Regions from separate parts of the Superficieibacter sp. genome, predicted to be linked through region 3. Evidence: predicted binding sites of a transcription regulator. Region 3 holds the regulator's gene; each other region holds the start of a gene.
The links. Region 3 encodes CRP, which controls carbon source genes, mostly activating them, when cyclic AMP is high. Its sites were predicted from a motif close to ATGTGANNNNNNTCACAT; they were not measured.

Region 1 (4,213 bases), on a different contig from region 3:
ATGCGGGAGAGCGTCCGTCGCTGTGGAGCGTGGTGGGTCTGATCTGGCAGCCGGGATTGGGGCTGGCGTTGCAGGGCGTTGGCTTTGCGGTGATCGGCACCTTCGTTTCGCTCTATTTTGTCAGCCGTGGCTGGCCGATGGCGGGTTTTACCTTAACCGCGTTCGGCGGTGCGTTTGTGCTGGTGCGCATCCTGTTTGGCTGGATGCCGGATCGCTTTGGCGGCGTAAAAGTGGCGATTTGCTCTCTGCTGGTGGAAGCGCTGGGTCTGATATTCCTGTGGCAGGCACCGGTAGCGTGGATTGCCCTGTTGGGCGCGGCGCTTACCGGCGCGGGATGCTCGCTGATCTTCCCGGCGCTCGGCGTTGAGGTGGTCAAACGCGTGCCGCCGCAGGTGCGCGGTACGGCGCTGGGCGGCTATGCCGCGTTTCAGGATATCGCGATGGGCGTTTCCGGGCCGCTGGCGGGCATGCTGGCGACCAGCTTTGGTTATCCCTCAGTATTCCTGGCCGGGGCGCTATCGGCCATCGCGGGCATCGCGGTGACGCTGGCGTCGTTCCGCAAACGTTAAGTTTGTTCCCCCGCGCGAGCGGGGGAAATCCACTAACGCGGAAAAAAATACTTCACCTGAAATTCAAAACTGTTGGAGTAAAGAAGAGAGTAATCAATCGGCTGCTGGTTAGCATCAATCGCCTGGGTTTGAATTTGCAGGATCGGATCTTTAGGGCTGATGCGCAATATTTCCGCCAGCTCCGGCCCCGGCAGCATGGGGGAAAACGTCTCGAACGTGCCGATGATAGCGATCCCGCACTCCTTTTCAATATACGAAAACTTCGAGTTCCGCATATGGGCAATGGTCAGGCTGGGGAAGCGGTTGACCGACAGCCAGGTTTCCTCCACCTGCATCACCACTTTATCGATCCGCCGCAGACGCTTGATATAATAAACCGGGTCGTCCGGGGTAATATTCAGGCCGCTGGCAACCTGCAATGAGGCTGGCTGCATTTCAAATTTTAATATCTGGCTGCTGGCCGTTTTTCCGGCGTTGTGCGCTATTTCGCTAAAACTATTCATATTATGAATATGCGCAACGAATCTTTTCTCTTTTATATAGGTTCCCGAGCCGTGCCTGCGCTCGATAATTCCCTCTTCTTCCAGCTGGCTGAGCGCTTTACGCAGGGTATTACGCGAAACATTAAGATCGATTGCCAGTTGTTTTTCTGCGGGCAGGGCATCACCTACGCTATAACAGTGATGATTAATTTTATTTTTTATTACGCTGACCACGTTTTTGTAAATCACTTTTGCACCTCTGTAAGTTCCATTTAAACAAAAGGTTAACTATTTATTATTTTGATGAATGCTTAAGTTGTTCATTATTAAGCGTTAAGTTGAACCTGTATTGTGGCTTTTTAATGTGATCAACATAACAAAACGCCATCCCTGCGCTACATAAAGTGGGCATTCTTTGCTGGAAATAAAGCTGGAAAATAAGGAGTTATAATGTCTGTGATGCGTTCTTTTGAACGAGGGATGGAAAAGGTACTTGTCCCGGTAGCGATAAAACTTAATTCGCAACGGCACGTCTCGGCGATTCGCGATGCCTTTATTCTGTCATTCCCTATCGTTATGGCCAGTTCCATTATCGTATTAATTAATTTTGCCATCCTCTCCCCGGATGGTTTTGTTGCTTCATTGCTGCATTTAAAAGCGATTTTCCCTAATCTGGAAAAAGCGCAGGCTATTTTTACGCCGGTCATGAATGGCTCGGTAAATATTATGTCGATTCTGATCGCCTTTCTGGTGGGCAGAAATATGGCGAAAAGCTTTCATGAGGATGATTTGCTGTGCGGCCTGACGGCGATTGGCGCGTTTTTCGTTGTCTATACCCCTTACCAGGAAATCGGCGGACAGGCGTACATGACCACCAAATACCTCGGTCCGCAGGGGCTGTTTGTGGCGGTGATTGTCGCGCTGCTTTCCAGCGAACTCTTCTGCCGCTTAGCGAAGAACCCGAAAATTACCATTACCATGCCGGACGCCGTGCCACCGGCAGTCGCGCGGTCGTTTAAGGTGCTGATCCCCATTATTGTGGTGATGATGCTGTTTTCGATTCTTAATTACCTGCTGTTAATGCTGTCCCCGGAAGGGCTGAACGATCTTATTTATAAGCTCATCCAGGCCCCGCTGAAAAATATGGGCACCAACATTTTTGCGGTCATCATTCTGGGTATTGTTTCTAATCTGCTGTGGTTTTTGGGCATCCACGGGCCAAATACCATTGCGGCGATCCGCGAGTCGATTTTTTCTGAAGCGAATCTGGAAAACCTCTCCTGGGCCGCGCAGCACGGCGAGACCTGGGGGGCACCGTACCCGATCACCTGGGGCGGCATTAACGATGCCTTTGCTAACTACGGCGGTTCCGGTATGACCTTAGGGTTACTGCTGGCCATTTTTATTGCTTCGCGACGTTCGGATTATCGCGATCTGGCGAAAATGTCTTTTGTGCCGGGGCTGTTTAATATTAATGAGCCGGTGATGTTCGGGCTGCCGATTGTCCTTAACCCGATCTTTATTATTCCGTTTATTCTGGTGCCGATGGTCAGTTCGCTGATTGGTTACGTTTTTATTACCACAGGAATTATTCCACCTGTCGCCTACGCCGTGCCGTGGACCACGCCCGGTCCGCTGATCGCCTTCTTCGGCACGGGCGGTAACTGGCTGGCATTAATGGTGGGGCTGCTGTGTCTGGCGTCAGCCACGCTGATTTATCTGCCGTTTGTGATTGCGGCAAATAAAGTGAATGCCGTGCAGCAGGCAGAGTAAATCGCTGCGCCCCGGCTCACGGGGCGCGGAATTAAAGCACCATCCACACAATCAGGAAGGCAACAATAAGCGCAATCAGCATCAGGCCCGGCCGGGCCGACAGCATTTTGACGGTGTCATACAGCGGCGCAAAGGGACGATGAACAGGCTGCGGATCGCGCATTTCCGGCGCGCGTTCTGCCCGGCGAATAAACACCTGATTGAGTAAATCCTGAACCTGCGCCGTGGTCAGTATTGACTGCGGCGTGGCCTGCCAGGTTTGCTGGAGGTAATCCTGCAACTGATCCCACTCCTGCGGCTCCAGCGGCTGCTTAAGCGCCGCCTGCAAGGTGTGCAGCGTCGGTGCGGTCTGGGTACTGAGCGTCTGACGCGCCTGAAGCCAGGTCACCAGATGGGTAAAGTGCTTCGCCGGGATCAACTCGCCGCTTTTCACTCCCGAAAGTTCCAGCATCGATTGCCAGATAAGCTTCCCGGATTCGCCGGTGGCCGCCGTCAGCTTCGTCACCAGCTGATTTAAGGTATTGTGTTCAGCCGGAAGCAGATGGCGGTCGGTAGCCGGACGCTGCTGCGGCTGCGGGATCGACAGCTCGTTATTTTGCAGCAGCGTCAGTACATTCTTAAGCTGATCGGGAGAAAGCTGGCTGAGCGCCGTCTGCCCGTACTGCTGGCGAATAAAATCGCTCACCGCCTGGCGATTGTTGCCGACGTTCAGCAACTCCGTCAGTTGCGCCAGGGTCTGGCGATTGCTGTAGCTCTGCTGGGCGGAATCCAGCCGCTGGGTGAGGTTTTGCTCGGCGGCGGGAAAATGACGCGACAGCAGCGGCATCTCATTTTTCAGTCCCAGATCGTGCTTCATACCCGCCCACACTTCAGCGCTTTGCTGGCGGGTGAGGGCGACCAGGCGCGTGATCAAACGCTCCAGCACGGTACGTTGCTGGGTTGAGAGCGGCTGCTCTGCGGCGACTGACGTCGTGGCGGGACCGTCACCCGGAGGGCGCGCGGGCATACCTGAGATGGGTTGCGTCATCATAAATCCTTAAGGTCGTAATGCTGAACCAGGTTTGCAAGTATGCCTGGCGGCGCGATTATGGCACACTTGCCGGACGATCTCTCGTTTCAGGCAGGTACTTTATCGTGAAAATCCTCGTTGATGAAAATATGCCCTATGCGCGTGAACTGTTCAGCCGTCTGGGCGAGGTACAGGCGGTGCCGGGGCGTCCCATTCCACTGGCGGCGCTGGCTGGCGCGGACGCGCTCATGGTGCGCTCGGTGACTAAAGTCAATGAAGCATTGCTGGCAGGGCAGGGGATTAAATTCGTCGGCACCGCCACCGCAGGCACCGATCATGTTGACGAGGCGTGGCTGGCGCAGGCAGGTATCGGTTTTTCC
Region 2 (4,213 bases), on a different contig from region 3:
TCACCGACGCACGGAAACGCTGACGAAGCTCACGGAGGAAGCGCGCGAGTTGCAGGATGAAACGACGCTGGCCTTTCTGACCCAGATGAAATCGGACCGCGAGGAGCACGGTCTGCTGCTGCAAACCATTCTTGAAGAGGTGCGCAGCGCCGATCAGTCAGGGCTGGGCATGGAGCAAACCGATCGTCATTTATTAAACGTCGTTAATTTCCGTAAGCATTAATTCCTCTCCTTTCGCCTTCCCGGTGAGTTCAGCCGGGAAGGCATCTACCTTGTCGTCCACTTTTCTCTCTTACTGCGCCGCTGCCCCATCAATAAAATGTTAACAGAATGTATATAAGACGATGTTTTTATTAACATTTTATAAATTAGATCTACCTCTCATTGAGTAGCCTTACAAAATGCAATGATTCAGTAATCTTATGTTTTTGCAAAAGGTGCTTTATGATAACCCTTGAGTTTGTGGTCATTATTCTCTGTCTGTTAGTGGGTACGCGGTTTGGCGGCATGGGGCTGGGGTTAATCAGCGGCATCGGGCTGTTCATTCTGACGTTTATTTTCGGGCTGGAGCCGGGCAAACCGCCGGTAGACGTGATGCTGACCATCCTCGCAGTGATCGGCTGTGCCGCCACGCTGCAAACGGCTGGCGGGCTTAACGTGATGATGCAGTTTGCCGAGCGCCTGCTGCGTAAACATCCGCAGCACATTACCCTGCTGGCCCCGTTCACCACCTGGTCCCTCACCTTTCTGTGCGGCACCGGGCACGTGGTTTACACCATGTTTCCAATTATCGCCGATATCGCGCTGAAAAAAGGCATCCGTCCTGAGCGTCCGATGGCGGTGGCGTCGATTGCCTCACAAATGGCGATCACCGCCTCGCCGGTGTCGGTCGCGGTGGTTTCGCTGGTGTCGATTATCGGCGCGAATCACGGCGTGGGTCAGGCGTGGGGGATTCTGGAAATTCTCGCTGTCTCAGTACCGGCGTCGCTGTTCGGCGTGGCGATTGCCGCCCTGTGGAGCCTGCGTCGCGGCAAGGATTTAGCCGATGATGAAGAGTTCCAGCAGAAGCTGAAAGATCCCAAACAGCGTGAGTTTATTTACGGTAGCAGTGAAACCCTGATGGATCAGCGTTTTCCGAAGTACGCCTACTGGTCAACGTGGATTTTCTTCGCCGGGATTCTGGTAGTGGTACTGCTGGGGGCGATCCCTGAACTGCGTCCCTCTTTTGAGTTAAAAGGGAAACTGACGCCGCTGTCGATGAACCTGACGATTCAGATGATGATGCTGATTGCCGGGGCGATCATCCTGATGGTGTGCAAGGTCAGTGCCACGACGATTTCCAACGGCGCGGTATTCAAGGCCGGGATGGTGGCGATTTTCTCTGTCTTCGGCGTAGCGTGGATGAGCGACACCTTCTTTCAGGCGCACCTTACCGAACTGAAAATGGCGCTGGAAGGGGTGGTGAAAACCCATCCGTGGACCTATGCCATCGTGCTGTTTCTGGTTTCCAAACTGGTGAACAGCCAGGCGGCCGCGCTGACCGCCGTCGCGCCGATGGGGTTGATGCTGGGCGTGGAGCCGAAAATGCTGGTGGCGTTTTTCCCGGCTTCATATGGTTATTTCGTGCTGCCAACCTACCCGAGCGATCTGGCCTGTATCGGTTTTGACCGCTCCGGCACCACCCGCATTGGCAAATTCATTATTAACCACAGCTTTATTCTGCCGGGATTAATCGGCGTGAGCTGCGCCTGCGCCGCCAGCTATCTGCTGGTTCAAACCTTCTTTTGATGTCCTTCACCATCCGGCCCGGCGCTTGCCGGGACGGGCTTAATGCGTTTCTTCCTGCGGCGTAAACTTCATTTCAATCAGCGCAATCGCTTTCTGAATGCCGCGCAGGGTGACCGGGTCAGCCGCCGCCGGGTGAGAGGTAAAGTCAATCGCGCGAAGCTGCGCTGACATTTTATCGCGCACTTCGGCAGGCGCGATAATATCAATCACATCAAGAAGTTGTTTGATCACCAGCTGGCAGGCGACGATATCGGAGACCAGTTCCTGGTCGGCACTGAGAGTATTGGACATGTTGCGCTCCTGATTAAAGGGGCGTAATAGTACCTCATGCATTGCCAAATGGCAGGCATAAAAAAACCTGCCGCAGCAGGTTTTTTTATCAGAACATAGCGCCAGGCGGTACGTCTTTGAAGGTTTTGCAGTAGTTTTCAAACATGCTTTTCAGGATTTTGCGGAATTTCATCGTTGTGCTCCAGATTTGTTATGCAGGTGTTACTGTCTACAGCTCTATAATATGACCTGCGTCACAAAAATCAACCACAACGTGATAAAAATCACATAAATTTTACACGTATTGGTAAAACATTAAACAAAAGTTATGCGAAATCCGCAGCTTATCCCGGGCAGGCTGCGGATATTTTTTTCTTTACTATGGCAAGCGTAAATGAGTGAAAGCATTTCGAAGAAGGAGGCGCGCGGGCTGTCACCCGCCGCATTGCTGGTTGCAGGCGCGTTCTTTATGGAGTTTCTCGACGGGACGGTGATCGCCACCGCTCTGCCGGATATGGGAAAAACCTTTGGCGTGGAGGCGGTGGATCTTAACATCGGTATCAGCGCCTATTTGATCACCCTCGCCGTGCTGATCCCTGCCAGCGGCTGGATTGCCGACCGCTTCGGCGCGCGCCGGGTGTTTACTCTCGCCCTCGCCATTTTCACCCTCGCCTCGGTGCTTTGTGGGCTGGCGACCAGCGTCGAGACCTTTGTAGCGATGCGTATTTTCCAGGGCATGGGCGGCGCGCTGATGGTGCCGGTCGGGCGGCTGGCGGTATTGCGCACCACGCCGAAGCATAAGCTGATCTCCGCCATCGCCACCCTCACCTGGCCCGCGCTGGTTGCGCCGATCATCGGCCCGCCGCTGGGGGGCTTCATCACCAGCTACGCCGACTGGCGCTGGATCTTCTTTATTAACCTGCCGATTGGGCTGATTGCAATCCTGCTTTCGCTGCGCATTATCCCGGATATTCGCGAGCCGGAGCGACGGCCCTTTGACCTGACGGGTTTTCTCGCCACCGCCGTTGCGATGGTCAGTCTGGTTTGTGCCATGGAAGCGCTGGGCGGCGAAAGGGTGCAGAGCGGACTGACGCTGGCGCTGCTGGTGGTCGGCGGGCTGACCCTGTTCTACGCCCTGCGCCATTTTCGCCGTGCGCGCTGGCCGATGATCCGCCTTGATGCGCTGGCAGTTCCCACCTTTCGCGTGACGATGTACGGCGGTTCGCTGTTTCGTTCGTCTATCAGCTCCGTGCCTTTTCTGCTGCCGCTGCTGTTTCAGGTGGGCTTTGGCATGGACCCCTTTCACGCCGGTTCGCTGGTGCTGGCGGTTTTTGTCGGCAACCTGACGATCAAACCGGCCACCACGCCGCTGATCCGCTGGCTGGGCTTTCGTCGCCTGCTGTTAATTAACGGGGCGCTGAACGTGCTGGCGCTGCTGGCCTGCGCCCTGCTGACGCCGCAAACGCCGGTGTGGGTGACGCTGCTGATCCTTTATCTGGGCGGCGTATTTCGCTCGGTGCAGTTTACGGGGATCAGCACGCTGGCCTTTGCCGATGTGCCATCGAGCCAGATGAGCTATGCAAATACGCTGTTCAGCACCGCTACACAGCTGGCGATTGGTCTGGGGATCACTCTGGGCGCGATTGGCATTCGCATCGGGGAAAAAGTCAGCGACTGGCTGGCGTTATCCGCCATTCCCGGCGTCAGTTTTCGGCTGGCGTTTGTGTTTATCGCGCTGATTTGTCTGGTGGGGATGTTTGATACTTTCCGGCTGACCCGAGAGGCGGGCAGTTCGGTATCACAAAAAAAGGGTAGCTAGCGCGCCGGCTCACCCTCTTCCATAGGGAGAGGGTGTGGTCAGTGCCTCGGTTGAGGTTATGTACTAACCGCGCTGCTATCACGCTGGCACTACCCTTCCGTCAAAATTAATCAGCCGAGAATTTCGCGCACAAACGCTTCAATCTCTTTATTCTGGCTGTTTTCAAAGAAGCACTTCTGGAAGCGCTCGCCGGAAACGGCGGTTTTCACCAGTTCCGGGTCAATGGCGCGCAGGGTGTCAAGATAATTCTCTTTCACCACGGCGGCTTTCACCTGGTTCAGAATGCCCGCGTTACGTACCTGCGGCTCTTTACGCTCTGGCGGATAGCCTTCGCCG
Region 3 (4,213 bases):
ATATTCACGAAGGGCTGGAACGCTTCGCGCAGGCGGTGGCGAAACGGGTTAACGCTTAGTTCTCTTGAGCCAAATCCCATGATGCGGGCGTTGACGCCAGGCTACCGACGAAATGGTATGCATGGTGTTCAGATGCCCCAGAATGCGCTCCAGATGCCGCTCCATGGTGCTTAACGGCCCTTGCGGGGCGGCGTCCGGCGCTTCGAGAATATTGACATCCCCCGCGCTGCCCGGCCCGTCAGATTTCAGCCGCTGCTGGCAGCGTTGCAGCGCAATTTCACAGGATTGCAGATAACGCTGCGCCAGATCCGGCGTCAGCATATTGTGCTCGCGTGCCAGCGTGGTCATGGCGTTGATATGCTCGACAATAAACTGGCTGTGCGTGACCCACAGTTTCATATCTTCCAGATACCGGCTATTAAATCCCGGCTCCTGCATGGCCTGGTTCAGCGAGTTAAACAGCGCGTTATGCGCCTGGTTGACCCGCATCCGCTGGTACGCCAGGGTCGGAGCCTGCGGATCGTCGCTTAAAATCAGCCGCAGTGCCTCCTGGTCCGCCTCCAGCGCACTGTCTGCGTTCTTGCGCAGCAGGCCGCTTTGCCACTGCGGCCACAGCCAGACCATGCCGCCGAATGCAATCAGGCAGCCCAGCGCAGTGTCGATCATCCTCGGCAGAATAAACTGTTCGCCGTTAAGATTGATCAACTGGAGGGTGTACACCGCCGTGACTGTAAAACCGATCATCGCCCAGCCGTAATTTTTGCGCAGGATCAGATAGCTGATAAGGGTGATCGCCAACATGGCGCAGAGCGTAAAACCGTCCGGGACGTTAAAATGCAGCGTCGCCCCGGCGATGACCAGCCCCACCAGCGTGCCAAGCGTTCGATGCAGAATGCGCACCCGCGTGGCACCGTAGCCGTTTTGGGTGACGAACATGATGGTCATTAAGATCCAGTAGGGCTTCGGCAGGTGGAGAACGCTTCCCGCCAGGCTGGCGATACTGAGCATGACGCTAAGACGCGCCGAGGTGCGCAGGGCGGGGGACTTCAGCGATAAATAGCTTTTCAGCGCCGCCCACAGCGGCAGACGGCGCTGGCGGTCGGCCATTAAATCACGCGGATAAAGCGGACGCAGGGTGCGCAGCACGCGGGCGATACGGCTAAAGTGCCAGGCGCAGAACTGACCCACCGGGTTATCCGGGTTCTGACGGGCGATTTTCTCCAGCGCGCCGATCTGCTTGTCCATATTGAAGCGGCCAGAATAATGATGGTACAGAATATCGTCCGCCATCACCCGCAGACGGGCGGCAACGGTTTGCGCATTCCAGCGGATCACCGCTTCCGCATGGCTTTGTTCTACCAGCTTTTGTACCTCTTCCGGCTGGTGTAGGCTGACCGAAATATGTTCCTGCAAATCCAGTGCCATCTGGAACATCCAGCGCAGCCGCCTGTAGTTATGGTGTTTTTTCTCCGACAGCATGTACAGCTGTTGATAGCACTGGGTAATGAGATCGACCGTTTTTTGCTGGCGGGCAAGCAGCGGCGGAAGGGCTTTTTGCGGATCGACATGCTGGGTCAGCAGGCTGTATTTGGCTTCGCAATAGTCGGCAAGCTGGCGGTAAAGCAGGCTGAGCGACTCGCGCAGCGGCTGTTCGCGCCACAGCCAGAACCAGAACCAGTTAAATAAACCGTACCAGAGCGTACCCGTCGCGTAGAGCAGCATCGGCTGCCAGACCGGAACGGACCCCGCGAGGCTAAGCGTGAAAATGGCTGCAATTAATGAGGCCGGGAGCAGACGTGCATGCAGCGGACTGATTTCCGCGGTAACGCCGAGGATCAGCGCCAGCGCGGTAAGCACCAGCGGCAGCGGCGCGCCCTGCGCCAGCAAAAGCTGTACCGCCAGGCTACTGCCTGCGAACAGCGAGCCGCCGACAATCAGACGTTTGAAAAAGCGTTTGTGCGGGGTATCCAGACCGGCGATGTTGCAGCAGGCGGGCACCAGCGAGAAGAGCAGGCCATACTGAAGCCGATCGATTATCAGACCGACAGCCACGGGCAAACAGAGCACCAGGGTTTGTCGTAGTGCGTAATTCACTTCCGGGTGATAGATCAGCCTGCGCCACATAGAGAATAACGAAACCGGCGCATTCGCAGTGGAATGCGCCGGTGAACGAACTTAGCGGGTGCCGTAAACGACGATGGTTTTACCGTGTGCGGAGATCAGGCTCTGATCTTCCAGCATTTTCAGAATGCGGCCGACGGTTTCACGCGAGCAGCCAACGATCTGGCCGATTTCCTGACGGGTGATTTTGATCTGCATACCGTCCGGGTGAGTCATCGCGTCCGGCTGTTTGGCGAGGTTAAGCAGCGTCTGCGCGATGCGGCCGGTTACGTCAAGGAAGGCGAGATTGCCCACTTTCTCAGACGTGACCTGTAAGCGACGCGCCATTTGCGCTGAAAGACGCATCAGAATGTCCGGGTTAACCTGGATCAGCTGACGGAATTTCTTGTAGGAAATTTCTGCGACTTCACAGGCGGTTTTGGCCCGCACCCAGGCGCTACGCTCCTGACCTTCTTCAAACAGGCCCAGTTCACCGATGAAATCGCCCTGGTTGAGATAAGAAAGGATCATCTCTTTCCCTTCTTCATCTTTGATCAGCACTGCCACGGAGCCTTTAACGATGTAATACAACGTTTCCGCTTTTTCACCCTGGTGAATCAGCGTGCTCTTTGATGGGTACTTATGAATATGGCAATGAGACAAGAACCATTCTAGAGTCGGGTCTGTTTGCGGTTTGCCAAGCACCATGCGCGGTTATCCTCTGTTATAAACTATCTCCGGCGGCTAAATGACGTTGCCTCCGGGGTTGCAATCGTGTCCTTCCCTCTGGCGGGGAAGCTGACTGTCGGTATGTTCCGCAGCCGTGTATCTGATGACCCGTGCATACATGCACTAAGTCAATATATCACTGTAGCATCCCGTCTGTTTTAGCATAGCTTTTGCCGCCTGTCTCCTGGTGTCTCGCTTCAGCATGACGCAGGTCGCCTTCCGTTGCGAGAATTGTTATGTGCGCGTAATCTGGGAAGAAAATTGCCATACGGGAGTTGATGAATATGCAAGCGCGAGTGAAGTGGGTTGAAGGGTTAACGTTCCTGGGCGAGTCGGCTTCCGGCCACCAGATTTTAATGGACGGTAACTCCGGTGATAAAGCGCCCAGCCCGATGGAAATGGTGCTGATGGCGGCAGGCGGATGCAGTGCGATTGACGTGGTGTCGATCCTGCAAAAGGGGCGTCAGGAGGTTACCCACTGTGAGGTGAAACTGACCTCAGAGCGCCGTGAAGAGGCCCCGCGCCTGTTCACCCATATCAATTTGCACTTTATCGTCACCGGTCACGATTTGAAAGACAGCGCCGTGTCCCGCGCGGTAGACCTCTCGGCAGAGAAATACTGTTCGGTAGCGCTGATGCTGGAAAAAGCCGTGAATATTACCCATTCATACGAAGTGAACGTTGCCTGATCCGTCGCCGGGCCTCGCGCCCGGCTATTCGATTTTTTTGCCTTCCACCAGCCGCTGAACCAGCGGCAGCATGATCAGCTCCATCGCCAGCCCCATTTTCCCGCCCGGCACCACTAAAGTATTGATGTGAGATATAAATGAGCCTTGCAGCATCGCCAGCAGCCAGGGGAAATCGATGCCTTCGAGGTTGCGGAAGTGGATCACCACAAAGCTTTCATCCAGCGACGGGATGCCTTTGGCGGCAAACGGGTTGGAGGTGTCAACGGTCGGCACCCGCTGGAAGTTGATATGGGTGCGGGAGAACTGCGGGGTGATGAAGTTAATGTAGTCCTCCATTGAACGCACCACCGAGTCCATCACCGCCTCGCGCGAATGCCCACGCTCGCTGGTATCGCGGATCAGTTTCTGGATCCACTCGAGGTTAACAATAGGCACCACGCCCACCAGCAAATCAACATGGCGGGCGACGTCATGCTGCGGCGTCACCACGCCGCCATGCAGTCCTTCATAAAACAGCACGTCGGTCGGTTCCGGCAGCGGCTGCCACGGCGTGAAGGTGCCGGGCACCTGATTCCACGGCACTGCTTCATCATAGGTATGCAGGTATTTTCGCGCCTGCCCGGTGCCCGACCGTCCGTATTCAATAAAGGTTTGTTCCAGCAGGCCGAAATCGTTCGCCTCCGGGCCGAAATAAC
Region 4 (4,213 bases), on a different contig from region 3:
GCGCGATCGCGTACTGGGTCGTGTGACTGCGGAAGACGTTCTGAAACCGGGTACGGCGGACATTCTGGTTCCACGCAACACGCTGCTGCACGAGCACTGGTGTGACCTGCTGGAAGAGAACTCCGTTGACTCCGTCAAAGTACGTTCCGTTGTATCCTGTGACACCGACTTTGGTGTATGTGCGCACTGCTATGGTCGTGACCTGGCGCGTGGCCACATCATCAACAAAGGTGAAGCTATCGGCGTTATCGCGGCACAGTCCATCGGTGAGCCGGGTACACAGCTGACCATGCGTACCTTCCACATCGGTGGTGCGGCATCGCGTGCGGCTGCTGAATCCAGCATCCAGGTGAAAAACAAAGGTAGCATCCGTCTGAGCAATGCGAAGTCGGTTGTGAACTCTGCCGGTAAGCTGGTGGTGACTTCTCGTAACACCGAGCTGAAGTTGATCGATGAATTCGGTCGTACCAAAGAGAGCTACAAAGTACCTTACGGTGCGGTAATGGCGAAGGGTGATGGCGAACAGGTTGCTGGCGGCGAAACCGTAGCAAACTGGGACCCGCATACCATGCCGGTTATCACTGAAGTAGCAGGTTTCATTCGTTTCACTGACATGATTGATGGCCAGACCATCACCCGTCAGACTGACGAACTGACCGGCCTGTCTTCTCTGGTGGTTCTGGACTCTGCGGAACGTACTGCGGGTGGTAAAGACCTGCGTCCGGCGCTGAAAATTGTTGATGCGAACGGTAACGACGTTCTGATCCCTGGTACCGATATGCCTGCGCAGTACTTCCTGCCGGGTAAAGCGATTGTTCAGTTGGAAGATGGCGTACAGATCAGTTCTGGTGACACCCTGGCGCGTATTCCGCAGGAATCCGGCGGTACCAAGGATATCACCGGTGGTCTGCCGCGCGTTGCGGACCTGTTCGAAGCCCGTCGTCCGAAAGAGCCGGCAATCCTGGCTGAAATCAGCGGCATTATTTCCTTCGGTAAAGAAACCAAAGGGAAACGTCGTCTGGTTATTACCCCGGTAGATGGTAGCGATCCGTACGAAGAGATGATCCCGAAATGGCGTCAGCTCAACGTGTTTGAAGGTGAGCGTGTCGAACGTGGTGACGTGGTTTCCGACGGTCCGGAAGCACCGCATGACATCCTGCGTCTTCGTGGCGTACACGCGGTAACGCGTTATATCACCAACGAAGTTCAGGACGTTTACCGTCTGCAAGGCGTTAAGATTAACGATAAGCACATCGAAGTTATCGTTCGTCAGATGCTGCGTAAAGCGACCATCGAAAACGCAGGCAGCTCCGACTTCCTGGAAGGCGAGCAGGTTGAATACTCCCGCGTCAAGATTGCAAACCGCGATCTGGAAGCGAACGGCAAAGTGGAAGCTACATTCTCCCGCGATCTGCTGGGTATCACCAAAGCGTCTCTGGCAACCGAGTCGTTCATCTCTGCGGCATCGTTCCAGGAGACCACGCGTGTCCTGACCGAAGCAGCCGTTGCGGGTAAACGTGACGAACTGCGCGGCCTGAAAGAGAACGTTATCGTGGGTCGTCTGATCCCGGCAGGTACGGGTTATGCGTACCACCAGGATCGTATGCGCCGTCGCGCAGCGGGCGAACAGCCAGCTGCACCGCAGGTGACTGCTGAAGATGCGTCTGCCAGCCTGGCAGAACTGCTGAACGCAGGCCTGGGCGGTTCCGACAACGAGTAATCGTTACGCTTAGCGTAAAAAGCCAGTCAGGTTTCCTGACTGGCTTTTTTTTATTTGAAATCTGGGGAACGGAAAACAGTATTATCGCGAGGGGCACGCAGGACGCGCTGATATATCACTATTCCGGCAACAGACAAAAACAGCCGTATGAAATTCTCAGATAGCAGGCAGCAAAAAGGCGAAGATCACGCTTCGCCTTTTTTACCTGCAATGCCGTTATTAATTCACTAACGGCAGACGGCGATACAGTTCAATCATATCGCCCGCCAGGTCCTGAATAACCATCGCGTTCATCAGGTGATCCTGGGAATGAACGGTGATCAGATTAACCGGCAGTTTGCCTGCACCTTCATCAAGGCCGATCAGCTGCGTCTGAATTTTATGCGCATGCTTCACGTACTCACGGGACTCTTCCATCGCCTGTTCTGCACCGGTGAAATCGCCTTTACGCGCCAGTTGCAGTGCCGTCAACGCCTGGCTACGTGCAGCGCCAGCGTTAACCAGCAGTTCCATAATAATAGTTTCTAAATCTTCCACTTCATTACTCCATCAGCTTGAGGGCTTTCTCAAGGACGGCATCGCCTTTCATCATGCCGTAATCCATCATATCAATCACTGCGACTTTTTTGCCCAGCGGATCGGCCTGCGCCTGTAATTTAGCCTGCTCGTATTTCACCTGCGGTCCGAGTAACACAATATCCGCCGTAGCAATGTTGTCATTAAATTCAGCGACCGGCACAGCTTTGATCGAGACTTCGATCCCTTTCTTCTGAGCTGCGTCCTTCATACGTTGAACCAACATGCTGGTGGACATACCTGCGGCACAGCATAAAACGATGTTCTTCATAACTAGCCCTCACTATTCCTTGGTTCTACATCTTTATCCTTTGCAGTAAAGGCAGACAACTCCTTTGCTTTGAATGTGTGTAAGGCGTCACAAAGTAAGCTGTAAAAAAATGAAACCGGTTACATTTTGTCATTAGATCGTCAGCATTGCCGCTTTCTTGAACAGAAAACCTGCGCATGCACCCCGATGTGTGGCCCATCACAAAACGCAGTTAATCCTCCCCCATTCATGCCCGATGCGTTGACATAAAAAACGAAGCTGAATAGTATTTCTCATGTGGTATATACCACTAAAACAAACAGCAGCGCGGTGGGGATGGAATGAACAATTTCACTGAATTAATGGAAAGAAAATTGTTGCCGATGGCAATGAAGATCGAAAATAACGACTATCTTTCTGCTATCAAGGACGGGTTTATCAGGATTATGCCTTTCCTGATTATTGGCTCTTTCTTTTTGCTGATCGCTAACCTTCCTTTTCCCGGCTATAACGAATTTGTGATTAACCTTTTGGGCGATAAATTCATTGGTCGGCTGAATTATATTCTTGATGCCACTTATTCAATTATGGCGTTACTGGTTATCGTTAGTATTAGCATCAGTCTGGCAAAACGCTGGCAACTGAATGAAATAACCTGCGCCCTGATTTCGCTGGTCTCTTTTTTGTTGATTACTCCGTTCAAACTGCCGCAGGAGCAGGGCGACGCAATTAGCGACGTTATCCCGGTTTTTGCCCTGGGTGCGCAGGGGCTGTTTTTGTCGATTATCGTCACTCTGGTGGCGGTAAGGCTTTATCGACTGCTTAACCATCCTAAGCTGATGATCTCCATGCCCGACAGCGTCCCTCCGGCGGTGGCGAACAGTTTTAGCTCTCTGATCCCTTCCTTTCTGATTGTGCTGGTATTCTGGCTTATCCGCCTGCTGTTTGAAAGCACCTCTTTTGGCACCGTGCAGGAGATGATCTTCACCGTTCTTCAGGCGCCGATGATGAAGCTGGGTAATTCTTTGCCCTCGCAGATGGTCGCGGAGTTTTTCATCAGCTTCTTCTGGTTCTTTGGCCTGCATGGCGACTCTATTGTCTCGGCGATTATGGGACCTATCTGGCGTTCGCTGACCATGGAAAACATGCAGGCGATGAAAACCGGGCTGCCACCGGTCAATATCATCACTCAGCAGTTCCGCGATGTATTCCTGATTTGTGGCGGAACCGGTTTTACGCTGGCAATGCTGCTGGTCATGCTTTTTCGTGCCAAAAGTAAACGTATGCGCGAAATCGCCAAGTTAGCGTCTCCGGCTGCCATCTTTAATATTAATGAACCGATTATTTTTGGCGTGCCGATTGCGTTAAATCCCCTGTTACTGATCCCTTTCATTATTGTGCCGGTCGTGCTGTGCGTCATCACCTATAGCGCGATGGCGTTTGGTTTTCTGCCGTTAACGTCCGGGCTGGAAATTCCGTGGACCACGCCCATTTTTATTAGTGGCTTTTTAATCTGCGGCTGGAAAGGCATGTTATTTCAGGCCATCAATCTCATTGTCGCGATGACGATTTATTATCCCTTCGTGATGACCCTGGATAAACAGTACCTGCGCGATGAATCCAGTCAGCAGCAAGAAAGTACACCCGAATTACCTGTTACAGAATAT

Region 1: the regulator CRP is predicted to act here: its motif matches at 1,414-1,431, upstream of RT197_RS12505 (PTS sugar transporter subunit IIC).
Region 2: the regulator CRP is predicted to act here: its motif matches at 2,331-2,348, upstream of azuC (stress response protein AzuC).
Region 4: the regulator CRP is predicted to act here: its motif matches at 2,842-2,859, upstream of RT197_RS21365 (PTS sugar transporter subunit IIB).

Annotation. Positions count from the first base shown of each region.
Region 1 covers NZ_DAMAPU010000005.1:281,991-286,203, reverse strand. The annotation lists gene RT197_RS12515 (MFS transporter) at 1-569, shown strand, start outside; gene RT197_RS12510 (GntR family transcriptional regulator) at 602-1,300, opposite strand; gene RT197_RS12505 (PTS sugar transporter subunit IIC) at 1,502-2,824, shown strand; gene flk (flagella biosynthesis regulator Flk) at 2,856-3,851, opposite strand; gene pdxB (4-phosphoerythronate dehydrogenase PdxB) at 3,959-4,213, shown strand, end outside.
Region 2 covers NZ_DAMAPU010000001.1:220,594-224,806, reverse strand. The annotation lists gene RT197_RS01230 (non-heme ferritin-like protein) at 1-223, shown strand, start outside; gene RT197_RS01225 (anaerobic C4-dicarboxylate transporter) at 445-1,788, shown strand; gene RT197_RS01220 (DUF2766 family protein) at 1,828-2,079, opposite strand; gene azuC (stress response protein AzuC) at 2,168-2,251, opposite strand; gene RT197_RS01210 (MFS transporter) at 2,453-3,877, shown strand; gene RT197_RS01205 (RpiB/LacA/LacB family sugar-phosphate isomerase) at 3,988-4,213, opposite strand, start outside.
Region 3 covers NZ_DAMAPU010000017.1:67,223-71,435, reverse strand. The annotation lists gene RT197_RS19825 (aspartate aminotransferase family protein) at 1-59, shown strand, start outside; gene RT197_RS19820 (YccS/YhfK family putative transporter) at 49-2,124, opposite strand; gene crp (cAMP-activated global transcriptional regulator CRP) at 2,176-2,808, opposite strand; gene RT197_RS19810 (OsmC family protein) at 3,114-3,518, shown strand; gene RT197_RS19805 (phosphoribulokinase) at 3,543-4,213, opposite strand, start outside.
Region 4 covers NZ_DAMAPU010000023.1:17,338-21,550, reverse strand. The annotation lists gene rpoC (DNA-directed RNA polymerase subunit beta') at 1-1,720, shown strand, start outside; gene RT197_RS21370 (PTS lactose/cellobiose transporter subunit IIA) at 1,940-2,257, opposite strand; gene RT197_RS21365 (PTS sugar transporter subunit IIB) at 2,262-2,567, opposite strand; gene celB (PTS cellobiose transporter subunit IIC) at 2,888-4,213, shown strand, end outside.